3 regions of the Photorhabdus machadonis genome follow, and region 3 is predicted to be linked to each of the others. Evidence: predicted binding sites of a transcription regulator. Region 3 holds the regulator's gene; each other region holds the start of a gene.

What was found. Region 3 encodes CRP, which controls carbon source genes, mostly activating them, when cyclic AMP is high. Its sites were predicted from a motif close to ATGTGANNNNNNTCACAT; they were not measured.
Region 1: the regulator CRP is predicted to act here: its motif matches at 1,969-1,986, upstream of ACUN2T_RS22290 (NupC/NupG family nucleoside CNT transporter).
Region 2: the regulator CRP is predicted to act here: its motif matches at 2,818-2,835, upstream of glpT (glycerol-3-phosphate transporter).

Annotation. Positions count from the first base shown of each region.
Region 1 is NZ_CP199761.1:4,610,166-4,613,815, forward strand. It holds gene ACUN2T_RS22280 (patatin-like phospholipase family protein) at 13-1,077, shown strand; gene ACUN2T_RS22285 (TatD family hydrolase) at 1,082-1,855, shown strand; gene ACUN2T_RS22290 (NupC/NupG family nucleoside CNT transporter) at 2,157-3,422, shown strand.
Region 2 is NZ_CP199761.1:775,011-778,660, forward strand. It holds gene glpQ (glycerophosphodiester phosphodiesterase) at 1-1,051, opposite strand, end outside; gene glpT (glycerol-3-phosphate transporter) at 1,235-2,587, opposite strand; gene ACUN2T_RS03660 (glycerol dehydrogenase) at 2,968-3,650, opposite strand, start outside.
Region 3 is NZ_CP199761.1:427,793-431,442, reverse strand. It holds gene ACUN2T_RS02140 (hydrolase) at 1-109, shown strand, start outside; gene ACUN2T_RS02135 (YheU family protein) at 106-324, shown strand; gene ACUN2T_RS02130 (phosphoribulokinase) at 345-1,214, shown strand; gene ACUN2T_RS02125 (OsmC family protein) at 1,337-1,744, opposite strand; gene crp (cAMP-activated global transcriptional regulator CRP) at 2,066-2,698, shown strand; gene argD (bifunctional acetylornithine/succinyldiaminopimelate transaminase) at 2,747-3,650, opposite strand, start outside.

The sequences.
Region 1 (3,650 bases), 1.2 Mb from region 3:
TTGGGGAACTGTGTGGGGAAACGTATACCGATAACTTTGGGAAATATTGATCTATTATCCCATAAATATAAATCGCATATTAAATCTGGAAAAGTTGCACTTGTTTGTGAGGGTGGGGGGCAGCGTGGCATTTTTACTGCGGGTGTACTGGATGAATTTATGCGTGTTGAATTTAACCCGTTTGATCTATTGCTTGGTACTTCGGCGGGTGCTCAGAACCTTTCGGCCTATATTTGTGGGCAGCGTGGATATGCCCGTCGGGCTATTACCCGTTATACAACCAGACCTGATTTCTTTAACCCCCTGCGTTTTGTTCGTGGTGGTCATTTAGTTGATTTAGACTGGTTTTTGCAGACCGTTTTTCAGGAACTTCCATTGGATATCCCCGCCGCTTTACGCAAGTTTGACGCCGGGTGTGAATTTTATATGTGCGCGTGTCGTTCAGATAATTTTGAACCAACCTATTTTCATCCGGATGGGAAGAATTGGCTGGAGGTGATTAAGGCATCAAGTGCTATTCCTGGGCTTTATCGCAATGGTGTGACGATTGATGATGTCGTTTATTATGATGGTGGTATCAGTGATGCCATTCCAGTGGAAGAGGCGTATCGCCGTGGTGCTGATACGATAGTGGTGATCCGCACTGTTCCTTCGCAGCTCTATTACACGCCTGATTGGATGAAACGGATGGAACGCTGGTTGGGGGATAGTAGCCTGCAAAAGATGGTACGGATGTTACAGCAACATGCGAAAAGTTATTACCGCACACAGAAATTTATTGAGAATCCACCTGATGATGTACAGATCTTTGAAATCTATCCGCCTGCGCCATTAACTGCCAGTGCATTAGGCAGTCGTTTGCCGGCACTGAATAAGGATTATCATCTTGGGCGTCGTTGCGGTCGCTATTTCCTAGCGACGGTTGGTCATGCATTTGTTGGTGATAAATTTGGTATGGCGGAGCGTAAAGATTATTGTTTGAGCCGCAATATCTTACGTCGGAGTGAAGAAAATAGCGTTTTGGTTCAATCGCCAACTGCATTGGCAGGATCCCCGGAACAGATGAATAACGGATAGTTTCATGTTTATTGATACCCACTGCCATTTTGATTTTCCCCCGTTTCGTGATGACGAACAGCAGAGTTTGCAACGGGCGGCACAGGGTGGTGTGGATAAAATTATTGTTCCCGCTGTGAGTGGGAAAAATCTGCAACGGGTATCTGAACTGGCTCGCGTTTATCCGGAGATTTATGCGGCGCTGGGTTTGCATCCTCTTTATATCAATGAACATCAGGAATCACACCTTGCTGATCTGGAGCGATTACTGAAACAGAAAAATGAAAAGCGGGTGGCTGTTGGAGAGATTGGGCTCGATCTCTATATGGTTGAACCTCAGTTTGAAAAACAGAAACAATTGCTGCGCGCTCAATTGCGGCTGGCAAAACAGTGTGAATTACCCGTCATACTTCATTCCAGAAAAAGCCATGATCAACTGGCTGCGATCCTGAGAAGAATCGACCTTCCCCGTACCGGCGTGGTACATGGATTCGCGGGTAGTTTATCTCAGGCAGAGGCTTTTATCCGTTTGGGATATTACATTGGGATAGGGGGAACCATGACTTATGCAAGAGCACAGAAAACCCGTCGTGCAGTTGCTGAACTTCCTTTAACTTCTCTTGTGCTGGAAACAGACGCACCGGATATGCCACTTTTCGGGTTTCAGGGAGAACCTAACCGACCGGAAAGAATCACCGGGGTTTTTGCTTCGTTATGTGAGCTTCGCCGTGAATCTGCTGACGAAATCGCTGTTCAGCTTTATAGTAACAGTGTTGAGTTATTTAGGTTGAATAAATGAGTGGTATATCATAAAACTTTAACTGGGCTTACCTGATAATCATCTCTTAATTGTTTGTTATTTTGCCGTCATGACGGTTAGATTATCTTATTGCAGATTATTTCTGCAATTTTGTGTGACTTGCATCACATTTATCGTTTTTCCATTGCTTTTTTCGGTGGGTATTTGTGATGTAGATAGCTTGTTCATTCCGATGACTGAGTATAATCAGCGCCGAAACAGTGTCAGTGAATATTGACATTCTCACTGACATATTTAATTTATTATTAAGTGAACAGGGATTCTTCCAATGCAACTCTTTATGAGCCTGGTCGGGATGGTAGTGCTGATCTTGATCGCAGTACTTTTTTCCAGTAACTATCGCGCTATTAAACTTCGTACCGTCCTTGGTGCTTTTTTGATTCAGATCGCTACCGGCGCTTTTGTACTTTATGTTCCCGCAGGCAAGATAATATTAATGGGTATGTCTGAGGGAGTTTCCAGTGTTATCCAGTATGGTCAGCAAGGAATGGATTTTATTTTTGGTGGATTAGTTTCCCCCAAAATGTTTGAACTGTTTGGTGGTGGTGGTTTTGTTTTCGCCTTGCGTGTACTGCCTATTATCGTTTTCTTCTCTTCACTGATTGCTGTTTTGTACTACATCGGTGTTATGCAGCTTGTTATCAAAGTATTGGGTGGTGGCCTGCAAAAAGTTCTCGGAACTTCACGTACCGAATCTTTGTCAGCAACAGCGAATATTTTCGTGGGTCAAACTGAAGCACCACTGGTTGTTCGCCCTTATATTGCCACTATGACCCAGTCTGAACTGTTTGCGGTTATGTGTGGTGGTCTGGCTTCTGTCGCGGGTTCTGTATTGGCCGGTTATGCATCAATGGGCGTACCGTTGGAATATCTGATTGCGGCTTCCTTTATGGCGGCCCCAGGTGGCCTGTTATTCGCTAAATTGATGGTACCTGAAACTGAAAAGTCGCAAGACACTGTTGATGCGATGTCACTGGTCGCTGAATCGGAACGCCCTGCTAACATTATCGATGCAGCCGCTTCTGGTGCCGCTGCTGGTATGCAATTAGCGCTGAACGTCGGTGCAATGTTATTGGCGTTTGTTGCCCTGATTGCGTTAGTGAACGGTATTCTTGGTGGCGTTGGTGCGTGGTGGAATTACCCACAACTTTCCCTTGAATTGGTGCTGGGCTGGATTTGTGCGCCTATTGCGTATCTGATTGGTGTTCCATGGAATGAAGCCACAGTTGCCGGTTCTTTTATCGGTCAAAAACTGGTTGTGAACGAATTCGTTGCCTTTATGAACTTCGGCCCATATTTGCAACCGGATGATGTGGTTGCGGCTGCGGGTTTACAGGTTCTGTCAGGTCACACCAAAGCCATCATCTCCTTTGCGCTGTGTGGCTTTGCTAACCTTTCTTCTGTCGCTATCCTGCTGGGTGGTTTGGGCGGTATGGCGCCAAGTCGTCGTGGGGACGTCGCTCGCCTGGGGATGAAAGCAGTCATAGCAGGTACATTATCCAACCTGATGAGTGCAACCATTGCCGGTTTCTTCTTGGCACTGTGACTTAGTTGCAATATGCAGGTGGGATAATCCCGCCTGCAATCCATTTTTCTTCCAATTAACCTATTGATGAAAGACAGCGCCTGCCATACCCTTTGTTTGGCAGTGAGTTATATTTTTTATCGTGTACTATTTGATGGTAGGAAGATTCGATTGGCAGATAAACCGAATAGCATGCTAGTTTAATGTGATTTATGTCGCATATAAAATTGTTATCTTGCAAATTACATT
Region 2 (3,650 bases), 350 kb from region 3:
GAAACTTCACACCCAAATCAGGAAAATCGGTAAATACGCCGTCTACACCCGCTTGGTTATAAATAATATCGAAAAGTTGATCGCTGTTGGTGGCATATTTAGGCAGTGCATCAACCCGAATGGTGTATGGATGGACTTCCATATTATTAGTGTGGGCATCTTTCACCATACCGGTTAACTTAATATTGGTTGGTGTGGAATCTTCCGCCACAATCATATGGTAATCAGGGCCAATGCCATCGGCATACTGTGCCACTTCTTTCATTGCACCCGGTTTGAACATCCAATCGTAGCTGTAATTTACCCATTTGCCGTTTGGATGCTTTTCATAGGTTTCATTCCAGTTGGTATAGGCGATAAGTTGAATCAGTTTCAAATCTATGCCCAGTTTAGGTTCCAGCTCGTTTTTAATGCGTTTGAGTTCGTTGGCATCAAAACATTGCAGATAAATTTTATCGCTTTTCTTGGTGTAACCATATTCTTTCAACACCGTCAGCACTTGAGTGGAAATATCTTTGCCTTCTTGCTGATGGAACCACGGGGCTTTGATTTCAGGGTAGATGCCGATATTTTTACCCGTTGATTTATTCAACCCTTGAACAAACTCAATTTCTTCCTGAAAAGTGTGGATACGGAAATCAGATTTCCACATTGGGAAACGGCCAGAGAAGTTCTGTTCCTGTCTGTCATTTTTAATATCGAAACCTTCCGTGAATTTTAGTGACTTGATTTCAGGCAAGGTAAAGTCGATGGCATAGTAGCGTCCGTCCTGACGGGCTCGGTCAGGAAACTTATCCGCAACGTCAGTCACACGATCAAGGTAATGATCATGTAATACCACCAGCTCGTTATCTTTAGTCATAACCAAGTCTTGTTCCAGATAATCGGCACCTTCGGCATAAGCCATAGCTTTAGCTGGCAGGGTGTGTTCAGGCAAATATCCGCTTGCGCCGCGATGGGCGATAACAATCTTATCTGTTGTCTGCGCGATGCTCGACATAGATGATGCTAAGATAATGCCCACTACCATTGTTTTGATTGGAGTTTGCATATGTGTTTTTTCTCCGTTTTAGCGATGAGATAAAAATCAATCCTATCAAGCTGTTTGTCTTGTTATATGAATAACGCCTATTGGTATAATCTCTTAGTTTAAACATTGAAAAAAGCCGCAACATAAATAATGCCGCGGCTTAATTGATATTATCAGTGGTATATCACAGTTTAGTGATAATGATTAGCCATACTGACGGGCCAATTCCTGTTTATGTTTGTTTTCTGTGATCATGACAATCAGTAATAGAATAACGGCCAGGATACTACCGCCAATCATCACCATAAAACCGGTGTCCCAGCCGAAGAAGTCAACGGTGTAGCCGACGATAGCACTTGCCGCAACGGAGCCACCTAAGTAGCCGAATAAGCCAGTGAAGCCAGCGGCTGTACCAGCCGCTTTCTTCGGCACCAGCTCAAGAGCGTGTAGACCTGTCAGCATAACTGGGCCGTAGATAAGGAAGCCGATAATCAACATACAAGTCATATCTACCGTTGGATTACCGGCTGGATTCATCCAGAATACGACGGTGGCGATAGTGACTAATGTCATAAAGAATACGCCTGTTGCACCACGGTTACCTTTAAATACTTTGTCTGACATCCAGCCACACAGTAATGTACCTGGGATACCGGCATATTCGTACAGGAAGTAAGCCCATGAAGATTTATCCAGTGCGAAATGCTTGACCTCACGCAGATAGGTTGGTGACCAATCAAGAACACCGTAACGCAGCAGATAAACGAACACGTTAGCCATAGCGACCATCCACAGGAGTTTGTTCGGTAATACATACTGCATGAAGATCTGCTTGGCTGTTAATTCTTCTTCGTTTTTCTCTGTATAATCAGACGGATAGTCGTTTTTATGTTCTTCAATTGATGGCAAGCCACAGGATTGTGGTGTGTCACGCATTAAGGCAAAAGCGATCAGTGCAACGAGAATTGCGGCGAAAGCTGGCATATAAAGGGCGGCTTTCCAGTCATTAAACCACGCCATGCCCAGCAGGAATAACAATGGAGGTAAACCACCACCGACATTATGCGCACAGTTCCAGACGGAGACGATCCCGCCACGTTCTTTTTGTGACCACCAGTGCACCATAGTACGGCCGCAGGGAGGCCAACCCATACCTTGGAACCAACCACACATGAACAGCAGCACAAACATAACCGAGATACTGGAAGTTGCCCAAGGTACGAAACCCATAAATAGCATGACAGCCGCAGCGAGAATCAGACCGGCGGGTAAAAAGACCCGCGGGTTAGAACGGTCGGATATGGAACCCATGATGAATTTGGAGAAGCCGTATGCGATAGAGATCCCTGATAGCGCTAAACCAAGCTCACCTTTGGAAAAACCTTGTTCAATTAGATAAGGCATTGCGAGTGCAAAGTTCTTCCTTACTAAATAGTAAGCGGCATAACCAAGGAAAATCCCCATAAAAATTTGCCAGCGTAGGCGGCGATAGAGTGGATCTATCTGTTCTGTTGGCAGCCGGGGCTTATGAAGCGCCGGCTTGAAAATACTTAACATATTTTGCCTCCGATGGCTTTTTTGGTTATGTGAACAACTCACCGGTTGACAAATGCCACCGGATGGGAAAGTGAGAGGTTTTGTAAGTGATTATTTTCCATAACGAAAATTATGATAGTCGAAATAACCCAACCTATCTGTGAGACAAGACTCAGTTGTTAAAATCGTTTTGCCCTAGTGGTGATTTTGAGTGATTTGCTAACTTTTTAAAACGTACTTTACCAATGAAATTGTGACTATCGTCACAATAACGAGCTTTACTTAATTTTTGGTGAGCGTTTCTGGTTCGTTTTTGTTCTTTATCAAACAAAAAACCCAGTTTTTGTACATATTCTATTTAGAAAAAATAAGAGCGGGACGTTTCCCCGCTCTTTTCTGGTTTAATACAGCCAGTCGCGCCCCATCCGATCAGCAGTAAGAATAGCGGCATACACTTTTTCCGGTGTCACTTCAAAAGGCAGATTGTGAATAGTTTCGCCTTCAGCACAACTGGCTTCCGCCACTGCCATCACTTTCTCTTTCAGCTTTTCACCATCTTTTACGCCAAGCTGATCTAATGTAATCGGTAGCCCGACCTGCACGCAGAAATCAAGTAAAGTATCCAGTTCTTCATTTGTGCTATTTTCCAGCACTAGCTGAACCAATACCCCGAAAGCGACTTTTTCGCCGTGATACATATGGTGGCATTCTTCCAATACGGTAAAGCCGTTGTGTATGGAATGAGCGGCAGCTACACCTGTATTTTCAAAGCCCAGGCCACTCAAATAAGTAATGGCTTCGATAACATTTTCCACCGCTGGTGTACTGACTCCTGCCTCAACAGCCAGTTTTGCTTTATAACCTTCTTCCAATAAAGTGTCGTAACAGAAATGGGAAAGCGCCATTGCGGTGCGGGATATTCCACCACCGGTCATTCTAGGCTTATGACCCGCATGACAGACGCGTGCTTCGAAGTAAGTTGCCAGTGCGTCGCCAATTCCGGCAATCAGGAAGCGGGTTGGGGCTTTAGCAATAACACAGGTATCAATCAGTACAATATCTGGGTTGGTTGGGAAAAACAGAT
Region 3 (3,650 bases):
ATACGGTGGACATGTCGGCTTTGTCAGTGGTTCACTGAAGAAACCACAAATGTGGCTGGAACAACGTATTCCAAGCTGGCTGTCATCTTATCCGGAGCAACAACGATGATTATTCCATGGCAACAACTGGAACCAGAAACTCTGCTAAATTTGATAGAGAGTTTTATCCTGCGGGAAGGCACTGACTACGGCGAAGATGAAAAATCCCTTGAGCAGAAAGTCGCTGACATACGTCGTCAGTTGGAACAGGGGGATGTTATGCTGGTGTGGTCTGAACTGCATGAGAGCATCAATATTATGCCAAAAGAAATGTTCCATTCTTAACACTATGGAGTTTACTGCTTATGTCCGCCAAACATCCAATTATTGCGATTACCGGCTCCAGCGGTGCCGGAACAACAACAACCAGTTTAGCTTTCCGTAAGATTTTCCAGCAACTTAACATCAGCGCAGCACAGATAGAAGGAGACAGTTTCCACCGTTATACCCGCCCTGAAATGGACGCAGCAATCCGTAAAGCCAAAGAGCAAGGCAGACATATCAGTTATTTTGGGCCAGAAGCCAATGATTTTGGCATGCTGGAGAAAACCATGATTGACTATGGTGAGACCGGTGAAGGCCGCTGCCGTAAGTACCTTCACACCTATGATGACGCAGTGCCTTACAACCAGCTCCCCGGTACATTTACTCCGTGGGAAACCTTACCAAAGCAGACCGATGTGCTGTTTTATGAAGGCCTGCACGGTGGCGTGGTAACACCACAACATAATGTTGCCAGTCATGTCGATCTGCTGGTGGGGGTGGTGCCGATTGTCAACCTTGAATGGATACAGAAACTTATCCGCGATACCGGAGAACGGGGACACTCACAGGAAGCCGTGATGGATTCCGTTGTTCGTTCTATGGATGATTATATTAACTACATTACCCCCCAATTTTCCCGGACACATATAAATTTCCAGCGCGTCCCGACTGTTGATACGTCCAATCCATTTTCAGCCAAAGCCATTCCTTCTCTGGATGAAAGTTTTATCGTCATCCGTTTCCGTGATCTGACTCAAATTGATTTCCCGTATTTGTTATCCATGTTACAGGGCTCATTCGTTTCAAGTATTAATACCATCGTGGTTCCCGGCGGAAAAATGGGACTGGCCATGGAATTAATTATGACACCATTGGTACAGCGATTACTGGAAGGGGAAAAAATTTGTTGATCAAAACCTGGGATAAATCTAGAAAACCCAGTGTTTGAATCCACTTCTTATATTATTCAGTTAAAAAAACAGGTAACTGATATTAGTTACCTGTCGTTATTTTTCAATCAGGAAATAATATCTTAATCTGTCTCTTTAATTTCAAAGCTGTGGGTAAGCTCAACTGATTTCCCCAACATCAACGAAACAGAACAATATTTCTCAGCAGAAAGCGTGACGGCACGTTCAACCGCTTTCTCTGTTAAATCCTTGCCGGTAACAATAAAATGCAGATTAATAGAAGTAAACAAGCGTGGTGCCTCTTCACGACGGCGGGAGGTTAATTTCACTTCACAATCTTTTAGGTCATATCTGCCTTTCTGTAAAATAGAAATAACATCAATCGTGCTGCAACCACCCACTGCCATTAATACCATTTCCATTGGGCTTGGTGCCTTATCACCAGCATTTCCATCCATCATGATCTGATGGCCCGAAGACGACTCCCCCAAAAGAGACAACCCTTCAACCCATTTTACCCGCGCTTGCATAAGTACCTCTTAAGTCATTTTTTGCATCAAAGCCTACTCTTTCAGTATTAAACTGGCAATCTAATGAGCAGTTTATTGTGCTGAAACAATACAAGACAAGACAGAAACCTTTTCCTGTGTTAAAAACAGAAGCAGGTCCAGGTATATGTGGGTTAAGATCAATACTCAAGTTTCAAATTTCAGATAACCTATATAAAACCCTCACCTGTCGGTTTTTCAGCAAACTAATATGTTAAGCTAGTGTCTTTATATGCCAGCCTGACGAGAAACTTTTAGGTTCTCGTGTTATTTAGGCAGCGATAACAACAGAGGATGAAGCGAATGGTTCTCGGCAAGCCACAAACAGACCCCACTCTTGAATGGTTTTTGTCACACTGCCATATTCATAAATATCCATCCAAAAGCACGCTTATTCATCAAGGCGAAAAAGCAGAGACGCTTTACTACATCGTAAAAGGTTCTGTTGCAGTTTTGATTAAAGATGAAGAAGGCAAAGAGATGATCCTCTCCTATTTAAACCAGGGAGATTTCATTGGCGAACTTGGATTATTTGAAGAAGGACAAGAGCGTACAGCCTGGGTACGGGCCAAAAGCGCCTGTGAAGTAGCGGAAATTTCCTATAAAAAATTCCGTCAACTGATTCAGGTAAACCCGGATATTTTAATGCGTTTATCTGCCCAAATGGCAAGCCGTTTGCAAACAACTTCTGAGAAAGTCGGTAACCTGGCTTTCCTGGATGTGACCGGCCGGATTGCTCAGACTTTACTGAATCTGGCGAAACAACCCGATGCAATGACTCACCCTGACGGGATGCAAATCAAAATCACTCGTCAGGAAATTGGCCAGATTGTTGGCTGTTCCCGTGAAACGGTTGGCCGTATTCTGAAAATGCTGGAAGATCAAAACCTGATCTCCGCACACGGCAAAACAATTGTTGTTTACGGTACACGTTAATTCCGGATTAATCAGCGCATGATACTGCGCTGATTTCTCTTATCCTTGTTACACCAACTGGCTAATTGCCTTCTCCAGCCGTTCCATCCCTTGGGCTATCTCCTCTTCACTGATAATCAGCGAAGGCGTGAAACGCAGTACATCACTACCAGCACTCAATAACATCAGACCATTTTCAGCCGCCAGTTGCAGGATCTCTTTAGATTTTCCCTGATACTGCGCTTTTAGTTCCGCACCAATCAGCAATCCCTTGCCACGGATTTCACCAAATATCGAATATTTTTGATTGATATCGTTCAGAAAATTCACAATCAAATGATGCCGTTTTTCAACACCATTCAAGACCTCTGGCGTATTGATAATGTCAAAAGCGGCATTTGCAACCGCGCAAGCCAGCGGATTACCACCATAAGTTGTGCCGTGAGTCCCCGGTGCCATCGCCGAAGCGATATTCGCCGTAGTCAGCATAGCGCTAACAGGGAAACCACTTCCCAATGCTTTCGCTGTGGTGATAATGTCCGGCACAACATCATAATACATATAAGAAAATAACTTACCGGTACGTCCCATCCCACTTTGTACTTCATCAAATACCAGCAGTACCTGATGCTTATCGCAAAGTTCACGCAACCCATGAATAAATGCGGGTGTCGCCGGCGTGACTCCCCCTTCACCCTGAACAGGTTCTAATACAACAGCGCAAGTATGATCATCCATGACCGCCTTTACTGCATTTAAGTCATTAAAAGGCACATGAATAATATCTGCGGGTTTTGGCCCAAAACCATCAGCGTATTTTGGTTGACCACCAACAGAGACAGTAAACAGAGTACGACCATGAAAACCCTGATGGAATGCGATGATTTTGGTTTTATATGGATGGTAACGGGTAATAGCATAGTGACGCGCCAGCTTAAATGCGGCTTCATTCGCTTCCGCTCCCGAGTTGGCA